Regions from separate parts of the Geodermatophilus sp. SYSU D00700 genome, predicted to be linked through region 1. Evidence: riboswitches for the same ligand, from Rfam matches in the RefSeq annotation. Region 1 holds a riboswitch; the other holds the start of a gene.
The links. A riboswitch is a leader RNA that binds a small molecule or an ion and turns the genes downstream of it on or off. The one in region 1 is predicted to bind cyclic di-AMP.

Region 1 (4,449 bases):
GAGGAGCCGGCCTCCTGGGAGCGGTAGACGACGTCCTGCTCCTCGGTGACCAGCAGCGCGCCGTCCTCCCGGTACTCGCTGCGCACGGTGACCAGCAGCATCTCCCCGCTCCGGCCGGTCTTGACCTCGCAGCGGGCCAGCGACGACGTCCGCTCCACCGCCGACCCCACCCGCAGCGGAGCGGTGACCTGGAGCCGCCCGCCGGCGATCATCCGGCGCCGGTGCGGCAGCGGCGGGAGGAAGTGCCCGGCGCGGGGGTGGCCGTCGTCGCCGAGGTCGGCGGTGGCCGGCCGGTCGAGGAAGGTGAACACGTGCCAGCCCGGCGGCAGCGGGTCGCCGTCGGCCAGCGGCGGGGCGGGCTGGTCGAGCAGCGCGGCGAAGGCGGCCGCGGGCCCGGGCGCGACCACCGCGGTGCCGGTCAGCGGGCCCGGGGACCAGCCCGCGACGGCGTCGGTCAGGGAGGACACGGCGTCATCGTGCCGCCTGTGACGCCGCCCGCACCCCGGAATGGCGCGGGCCGTGCGGGTGTCGGAACCGGCGTGGACCTGTTCTCACCCGTGAAACTCGGCGACCTCGAGCTCGCCAACCGCGTGGCCATGGCGCCCCTGACCCGGATGCGGTCCGGCTCCTCGGGCGTGCCCGGCGACCTCGTCGTCGAGCACTACGCGCAGCGCGCCGGCGTTGGCCTGGTCGTCACCGAGGGCACCTACCCGAACCACGAGTCGCAGTCCTTCGTCGGCCAGCCCGGCATCGTCACCGACGAGCAGGTGGCCGGCTGGCGCCGCGTCGCCGAGGCGGTGCACGCCCGCGGCGGCCGGATCGTCCTGCAGGTCATGCACGGCGGGCGGGTCACCCACCCCGACGTCAACGGCGGCCGCCGCGTGGTGGCCCCCAGCGCCATCGCGATCGACGGCGCCGGCCACACCGAGAAGGGCAAGCAGCCCTACCCGGTGCCGCACGCGCTGACCACCGAGGAGGTCCGGGACGTCGTCCGGGACTTCCGGCGGGCCGCCGAGCGCGCCGTGGAGGCCGGGCTGGACGGCGTGGAGGTCCACGGCGCCAACGGCTACCTGCTGCACGAGTTCCTGGCGCCGTCGTCCAACGTCCGCGACGACGAGTACGGCGGCTCGCCGGAGAACCGGGCCCGCCTGGTGGCCGAGGTGGTCACCGCGGTCGCCAACGCGATCGGCGCCGGCCGCGTGGGCCTGCGGATCTCGCCCGAGCACGGCATCCAGGACGTCCTCGAGCCCGACCGCGGCGACGTCCTCGCCACCTACGGCGCGCTGCTCGACCGGCTGCGTCCGCTCGGCCTGGCCTACCTGTCGGTGCTGCACCGGGAGCCCGCCGGCGACCTGGTCCAGGAGCTGCGCCGCCGCTCCGGCGCGCCGCTGATGGCCAACAGCGGCTTCGGCGCCGTCACCACCCGCGAGGAGGCGGTGGCGCTCATCGAGGCCGCGCACGCCGACGTCGTCGCCGTGGGCCGGGCGGTGATCGCCAACCCCGACCTGGTCGAGCGCTGGGCCGGGGAGCACCCGGAGAACGAGATCCGGTCGCACCTGTTCTACGCGTCGGGTGCCGAGGGCTACACCGACTACCCCACACTGCGCGCCAGCTGAGACGCCGCGCGGCGACCCGGGAGCCCCCACCGGACGGGCCGGAGGGGGCTCCCGGGTCAGTCGGTCAGTACCAGTTGTTGGCCTGGAAGTGGCTCCAGGCCGCGCAGGGGCTGCCGTACCGGTTCTCGATGTAGACCAGCCCCGCGTCGATCTGCCGGTACGGGTCCGACGTCTTCGCGATGCCGGTGCCCGCCCAGGTGGAGTCGAGGAACTGGGCGATGCCGTAGGCGGTGCTGCTGGGGTTCTGCGCGTTCGGGTTCCAGCCGCTCTCCCGCTCCCAGAGCTGCTCGAGGCAGCCGAACTGGGTGGCGTTCCCGCCGAGCTGGGCCAGGGCGTAGTCCTTGTAGGCCGCCTCGCCCGAGGCGGCGGGTGCCGCGGCCGGCGCGGGAGCCGGTGCCGGGGCGGGTGCGGAGGCCGGCGCGGGAGCCGGTGCCGCCGCGGGAGCGGCGGGCGCCGCCTCGCCGTCGCCCTGGTTCCAGCCACCGTCGCGGTCACCGTCCCAGCCGCCCCACTGGGAGCTGGAGCTGCGGTCACCGGAGTCCCAGTGGTCGTCGGCTTGGGCCACCGCCTGCCCGCCGAAGGTGAGGGCGAGGGTCATCGCCCCCGTGGCGGTCAGCAGGTGCAGGACGCGGCGGCGCGGTCGCGCGGCGACGAGGGTGTCCTGGGCGGCGGTGTGCTCGAGGTCGGTGGGGGCATGCATCGGGTCGTCCTCCTGGAGGTGTGGTCGCCGGACGCCGTCACCGGACGGCGCCGGGTGGGTCGGGATGCGGTGGGCCCCGAGGCCCGTGAGGGCAGGGGTCGGCAGCCGGGCGCGCGGCACCGGCCGGACCAGGGGCCCGGCTGCGGGCGTGCGACGGCTGCTGCGTGCAGTGGCTGGGCAGGCGGGAGCGCGACGGTCCCGGACCTGGGCGCGCGGGGGCTCGGGGCCCCAGGGCGCGGATGTACTCCGTCCTCCCGTGGCCGCCTACCAGGTGAGCTGACGGGTTCGGGCTGGGAGTGCCCTACCCGCTCCCGGAGGGCCGGGAGCGGGACTCACCCCGGTGGTGCAGGTGGGTCCCCGGCTCGCACCCACGGGGGTGGGCGCGACTCGGCGGCATCCGGCAGGGGCCCCCGGACGGGGACGAGACGACCGGCCGGACGCCGAAACGCTAAGGACGTGACCGGATGGTCACAATCGGAGGTGCCGACCGGAGCGCGACAGGCCGACGCCACGTCCCCTCCGCGCACGGCTGGTCACCCCGCGCGACCAATCTCCTCCGGACACGCCGCGGCCGCCGGGACCACGGGTCCCGGCGGCCGCGTCCGATCGCGTGCGGACTACCCGGGTCGGCGGGCACCGTCCCCGGGGAGGTCGGCTGCGTGGTGCCGCTCGGAGGAGATGCCGACCACGTTGCCGAACGGGTCGACGACGGCGGCGCTGACGATCGGCCCGTGCGGCGTGAGCGGGATGTACTCCTTCGCGCCCATCGCGGTGAGCCGCTCGAGCACGGCGTCGAGGTCGTCGACGTCCCAGTAGCCGACCGCGCCGCCGGTCTCCAGCGCCATGCCCGGAGGGGCGGAGGCGCGGGAGGCGATCGCCAGTGACGTCCCCTCGTCGATGCGGAACTTCGCGTAGCTGGGCCGTCCGCCCGGGCCGGGCCTGGTGAAGCCCGGCCCGGTACCCAGGAGCTCCGTGTACCAGGCGACGGCCGCGGCTACGTCGTCGGCGAAGTAGGTCTGGTTGGCGAACCGGCGCAGGCTCATGACGTGCCCTCGCGGGGCGCGGGAAGCTGGTCCCCGGGCGCCCAGTCGGGAGCCGTCCAGCGGTGGAAGACCCGGGCCACCGAGTCGCGCGGGGTCTGCCACGTCTCGGGGTTGTACGGGCTGACGTAGGGAGCCAGGTCCTCCATGACCTTGGCGAATGCCGGCCGCATGGACTCGTGGTTCTGCCGCACGGCCGCCGCCTTGGCCCGGTCCTGCTCCAGGAGGTGCACGAATACGTCTTCCATGGAGTACAGCCAGCGGCCGGTGACGCCGGTCTCCGTGGGCAGGCCACCCGCGTCGGATGCGGCGAACACCCGGGCGATGTCCTCCTCGCTGCCCGGCCGCATCCGCTGGACGATGACGGTCATCTCCCGGTCGGGGGAGACCTCGCCCTCGGGCACCCAGCTGTAGAAGTGCTTCGCCACCGAGTGCGACGGGTTCTGCCAGTAGCTGGGGTAGGGCGTCACGTACGGTGCGATGGCCTCGGCGATCGCCTGGAACGCCGGCAGGCCGCGGCGCTGGCCGGAGACCTCCGGGTCCTCCTTGCGCTCGATGACGTGCAGGTAGAGGCCCTCGTAGGAGAGCAGGACCCGCCCGACGACGCCCATGTCCTGCGGCCGGGTGGTCCGGTCGTAGTAGGCGAACACCGGTCCCACCTTGTCCTCGCTGCCAGGCACCATCCGGCAGACGATGACGTTGCGGAACGGCCGCCACGTGGCCGAGTTCCAGCTGGCCGGCGACGTGGACGTGTTCGTGAACTCGACCGTGTCGTTCGCCCAGGGCGGTTCGGTGGGTGTCGTCGTCGCGTCGGCTGCAGGGTCGGCCGACGGGGTCGAGGGCGGCGTGGTCTGGGTCATCACGAGCCTCCTTGGAGAGGGGTGGGGGTGAACCGCAGCGGGAGCTCGAGCAGCCCGCGGAAGGCCGACGCCGCCGGCAGCCACTGCAGCTCCTCGACGGGGACGTCGAGGCGCAGGTCGGGCAGGCGGACGAGGATCCGCCGCAGCGCGGTCGTCGCCTCCAGCCGTGCGAGGGCGGTGCCCAGGCACTTGTGGATGCCGTGCCCGAAGGACAGGTGGTGCGTGGAGCCGCG
Region 2 (4,449 bases), on a different contig from region 1:
GCTCGCCAACCGGTCGGGCGCCGGCGACCTCGACGTCGTGGTGTACGCGGCGCGGAAGTGGGCGCGGCTGGCGCTGGGCGGCAACCCCACCGTCCTGCTGCTGCTGTTCGTGCCCGACGAGGAGGTCGTCGTCCGCGACGCCGCGGGCGCGGACCTGGTGGCGCACGCCGACCGGTTCGTCTCCCGCGTGGCCGCCGACCGCTTCCTCGGCTACCTGAGGGGCCAGCGGGCGGCGATGACCGGCGCAGCCGGCGCGCACACGAACCGCCCTGGACTCGTCGCCGCGCACGGGTTCGACGTCAAGTACGCGATGCACGCGCTGCGGCTGGGCATCCAGGGGGTGGAGTTGCTGACGACCGGCCGGATCACCCTGCCGGTGCCCGAGCCCCACCGCACGTACCTGCGGAGCATCCGCCGGGGCGAGGTACCGCTGGCCGAGGTGGTCGCCGCGGTCGACGACGCCGAGGCCCGGCTGCTGGCGCTGCGCGACAGCCCGGCGGTGCCGGCCGCGCCCGACCGCGCCTGGGTGGACGCGTGGCTGCACCGCTCGTACCTCGCCCACTGGACGGCTCGCGGCCGCTGACCGGTCCGACGACGAGGGCCCCGGCCGCTGGGCAGCGGCCGGGGCCCTCGTCGGGGGGTGAGGATCAGCCCACGTAGTTCACGTGCACGTGGTCGTGGTGGTTCGCGGTCACGCTGCCGCGGTCGGCCATCGCCTTCCACGCGCCGTCGGGCGAGGTCAGGATCCGCTGCTCCCAGATGACGTACTCGACGCCGAGCTCGTCCCAGTGGTCGACGTGGTACTGGGCGATGGCGTCACCGAGGGCGTTGTCGGTCATGACCATGTAGTCCAGCGCCAGGCCCGACGGGTGCCCGTTCGGGTCGACCGCGCTCCCGCGCGTACCGCCGAGGGTGATGTCGGCGGCGCCCGGCACGTTGCTCACGACGGCGTTCGCGGCGGCCTGCACGACCGCCTTGACCGGGCCGGCGCTGTTGGTGATCGACGCGATCGCGGAGGCGACCTGCGGGGCGACCTCGGCCAGCGGGGCCACCGCGGGCGCGGGGGCGGACTCGCCGGCGGAGGCGGTCGCGGCGGGGGCCTCCGGGGCCGGAGCGGCCTGGGCCGGGGCCGCGCCGCTGACGGCGAGCACCTGACCGGGGTAGATCCGGTTCGGGTTGCTGCCGATGACGTCGACGTTGCGCTCGTAGAGCTCGCGCCAGCCCTGCTGGTGGGCGGCGGCGATCTCCTTCACGGTGTCGCCCCAGCGGACGGTGTAGTCCTCGGTGGCGGCGTCGTCGGCGTGGTCGTGGGAGTGACCGGCCTCCGCGGCCGGGGCGGGTGCCTCGGCGGCGGGAGCGGGGGCGGCGGGCGCCTCGGCGGCGGCCGCGGTGGTGCCCTCGGTCAGGTACTTGCCGCAGCTCGGCCAGGCGCCGATGCCCTGGCCCTCGAGGACGCGCTCGGCGATCTCGATCTGCTGGGCCGGGGTGGCCAGGTCGGCGCGGGCGGCGAGCTCGGTGCCGCCGAAGCCGGCCCAGGTGGACTGGCTGAACTGCAGGCCGCCGTAGTAGCCGTTGCCGGTGTTGATGCTCCAGTTGCCGCTGGACTCGCACTGGGCGACGTCGGTCCAGTCGTGGCTGGTGGAGGCGGAGGCCGGGGAGCTGAGGACGCCGAGACCGACGACGGTGGCGCCGGCGGCGACAGGGGCCCGGGCGATGACCTTCTTGGTGCGGACGTAGCGGGGTGCGCGGTGCTTGGGCATGGTGATGATCTCCCGATCACCGCCGGCGAGGTGAGCTGTCGGGTTCGGGCGATCGGTGCCCGGCCGCGGTCCGCGGCTTCACCCCGAGGCGCGTTCGGGTCCGGCCCCCGTGGGCCGTCGCGCGCCGGAAGTGGGTCCCCCACCCCTGCCCTGGGTGTTGGTGTGGACGACCGGTGGGCAGGGTTTGGCGGACCGGCGCCGCGCTCCGTTCTGCTGAGCGCAGCCAAAAAGCTACCTACGGTCATGGCAACTGTCGCTGTGTCGCCGGTCACACTGCGATTAGGAGGGGACACGTGGGGTAGCGCGTGACGCTGCCGTGACCAACCGACCGCCTGCGGCGCCGGCGGGCCGGCAGTGGGGAACGCGCTGGTCACCGGCGACTCGCCCCCCGGTCCGCGTGGTCCGGCGCGGCCCCGGCGACCGGCCCCCCGGGACCCTGCGGGCACGTCGCTCGTGATGGACGCCACGGGACGGACCGGTCCTCCACCGCCCGTCCCGCCCGGTCAGCCGAGGGCGTGGGCGGCGGCGTCCCGGAGCGCGACGGCGAGGTCGGCCTCGGCGCGCTGGTCGGTGCGGACGACGACGACCCGCGGCCCGCCCGCCGCCAGCGCGGCCGGCAGCTCGCCGGCCGAGGAGACCGCCGTCGCCGTCCAGCCCAGCGCCTGCGCGACCGCTGCCAGGTCGCGCCCGTGCGGCGTCCCGAACACCCGCCGGTAGTCGCGCGCGTACGCCGCCCGGCCGGGCTCGAGCTGGGCGAAGATCCCGCCGCCGTCGTTGTCCGGGACGACGAGCGTGAGGTCCGGACGCGGCTCGCCCTCGCCGGTGAGCAGGCCCTGCAGGTCGTGCAGGAACGTCAGGTCGCCCAGGAGCGCCACCGTCGGGCCGCCGTGCGCCAGCGCCGCCCCGACCGCGGTCGAGACGGTCCCGTCGATGCCGGCCACCCCGCGGTTGGCCAGCACGGCGACGTCGCCGCGCGGCACGGCGAGGCGGTCGACGTCGCGCACCGGCGTCGAGGAGCCGAGCACCAGCAGCGCCCCGGCCGGCAGCGCGGCGACGACGTCGCGGGCCAGGCGGGCGGCGGTGAGGCCCGGCGCGGCGTCGAGCAGCGCGTCGACGGCGGTCCCGACGCGGGCGGCGGCGTCGGACCAGGCCCCGGCCCACGCCCCGGTCCACGCCCCGGCCCGTCCGGGGTCCGACGGCGGCCCGGCGGGCGGGGCGGCCCGCGAGACCAGCGCGCTCGACCGGCCCGCGTCGGGCCAGCGCGGGGTCGCCGCGACCGTCTCGACCCGCACCCGCGGGTCGGCGAGCAGCGCCGACACCGGCCGCGACAGCGTGGGCCGGCCGACCACCACGACCCGCTCGGGCCGGTGCGTGTCCAGCCAGGCGGGGACGCCGAGCAGCAGCGCCCCGCCGCGGACGGCGTCGCCGGTCCACGCGCCGCCGCTGGGCTCGGCGACCACCGGCCAGCCCGAAGCAGCGGCCCCGGCGGCCCAGGCCCGGCCGGCCGCGGGTGGTCCGTCGCCGGCCACCACGAGGGTGCGCGGCCCGTCCCCGACCGGACCGGCCGGGACGGGCGCGGGCGCCCCGGCCGTCCACGGGGCACCGCCGGCGCGACCGGCCCACGGGCCATCGAGCGGGCCGGGCTCCCCGTCGGGCAGCAGCGGGTCCCGGAAGGACAGGTTCAGCTGCACGGGGCCGGGGTCGCCGGACAAGGCGCCGGTGGCCGACAGCAGCGCCCGCGACACCACCGAGCGCCAGTAGCGGTTCTGCGCGGCCTCCCGCCCGGCCTCGGGCACCCCGACGTCGGCCGCCCAGCGCACCGCGCCGCCGTAGAGGCCGGGCTGCTCGATCGTCTGGTTGGCACCGGTGGACCGCAGCTCCGGCGGCCGGTCGGCGGTGAGCGCGAGCAGCGGGACGCCGCTGACGTCGGCCTCGAGCACCGCGGCGTGCAGATGCGCGGTCGCCGTCCCGGAGGTGGTGAGCACCGGCACCGGGCGGCCGGAGGCGCGCGCCAGGCCGAGGGCGAGGAAGGAGGCGGTCCGCTCGTCGATGCGCACGTGCAGCCGCACGGCACCGGCCCGCTCGGCGGCGGCGAGCGCGAGCGCGACCGGGGCCGAGCGCGAGCCGGGGGCGAGGACGGCGTCGCGGACCCCGCCGCGGACCAGCTCGTCGACCAGCACGCGGGCCAGCGCGGTGGAGGGGTTCACGCGGCGAGCACCGCGGTGAGCCGCGCCGACCACCGGGCGGTCACGTCGTCCGGCGCGGCCACGGCGGCCCGCCGGTCGGGCACCACCGCCCGCACCGGCAGCGCGCCGTCGACGGGCACCAGCGGATCGCCGCTCACGTCGCCGTCGAGCAGCGCTGCGGTGGCCAGGCCGCAGGCGAAGGGCAGCTCGGGCAGCGCGGCGGCCAGCGCGACGCCCGCCGCGAGGCCCACCGAGGACTCCAGGGCCGAGGACACGACGCACGGCAGCCCGTGCGCCTCGGCGACCCGCAGCGCCGCGCGCACACCGCCCAGCGGCTGCACCTTGAGGACGACGACGTCGCAGGCCCCGCGCAGGTCGACCGCGAGCGGGTCGCCGGCGCGCCGGACGGCCTCGTCGGCGGCGATCCGGACGTCGATCCGCCGGCGCAGCGCGCACAGCTCGTCGAGCGTCGCGCACGGCTGCTCGACGTACTCGAGGCCGAC

Region 2: another riboswitch for cyclic di-AMP. It lies ahead of ACI79V_RS09695 (transglycosylase family protein); the one in region 1 lies ahead of ACI79V_RS01855 (aggregation-promoting factor C-terminal-like domain-containing protein).

The regions. Positions count from the first base shown of each region.
Region 1 is NZ_JBJGZA010000002.1:34,916-39,364, reverse strand. Features, by position in the region: gene ACI79V_RS01865 (FAS1-like dehydratase domain-containing protein) at 1-467, opposite strand, end outside; gene ACI79V_RS01860 (alkene reductase) at 540-1,616, shown strand; gene ACI79V_RS01855 (aggregation-promoting factor C-terminal-like domain-containing protein) at 1,681-2,316, opposite strand; cyclic di-AMP (ydaO/yuaA leader) riboswitch at 2,563-2,719, opposite strand; gene ACI79V_RS01850 (VOC family protein) at 2,934-3,359, opposite strand; gene ACI79V_RS01845 (TcmI family type II polyketide cyclase) at 3,356-4,039, opposite strand; gene ACI79V_RS01840 (hypothetical protein) at 4,050-4,247, shown strand; gene ACI79V_RS01835 (cytochrome P450 family protein) at 4,216-4,449, opposite strand, start outside.
Region 2 is NZ_JBJGZA010000009.1:74,831-79,279, reverse strand. Features, by position in the region: gene ACI79V_RS09700 (nucleotidyltransferase domain-containing protein) at 1-583, shown strand, start outside; gene ACI79V_RS09695 (transglycosylase family protein) at 648-1,760, opposite strand; cyclic di-AMP (ydaO/yuaA leader) riboswitch at 1,765-1,933, opposite strand; gene menD (2-succinyl-5-enolpyruvyl-6-hydroxy-3-cyclohexene-1-carboxylic-acid synthase) at 2,264-3,967, opposite strand; gene ACI79V_RS09685 (o-succinylbenzoate synthase) at 3,964-4,449, opposite strand, start outside.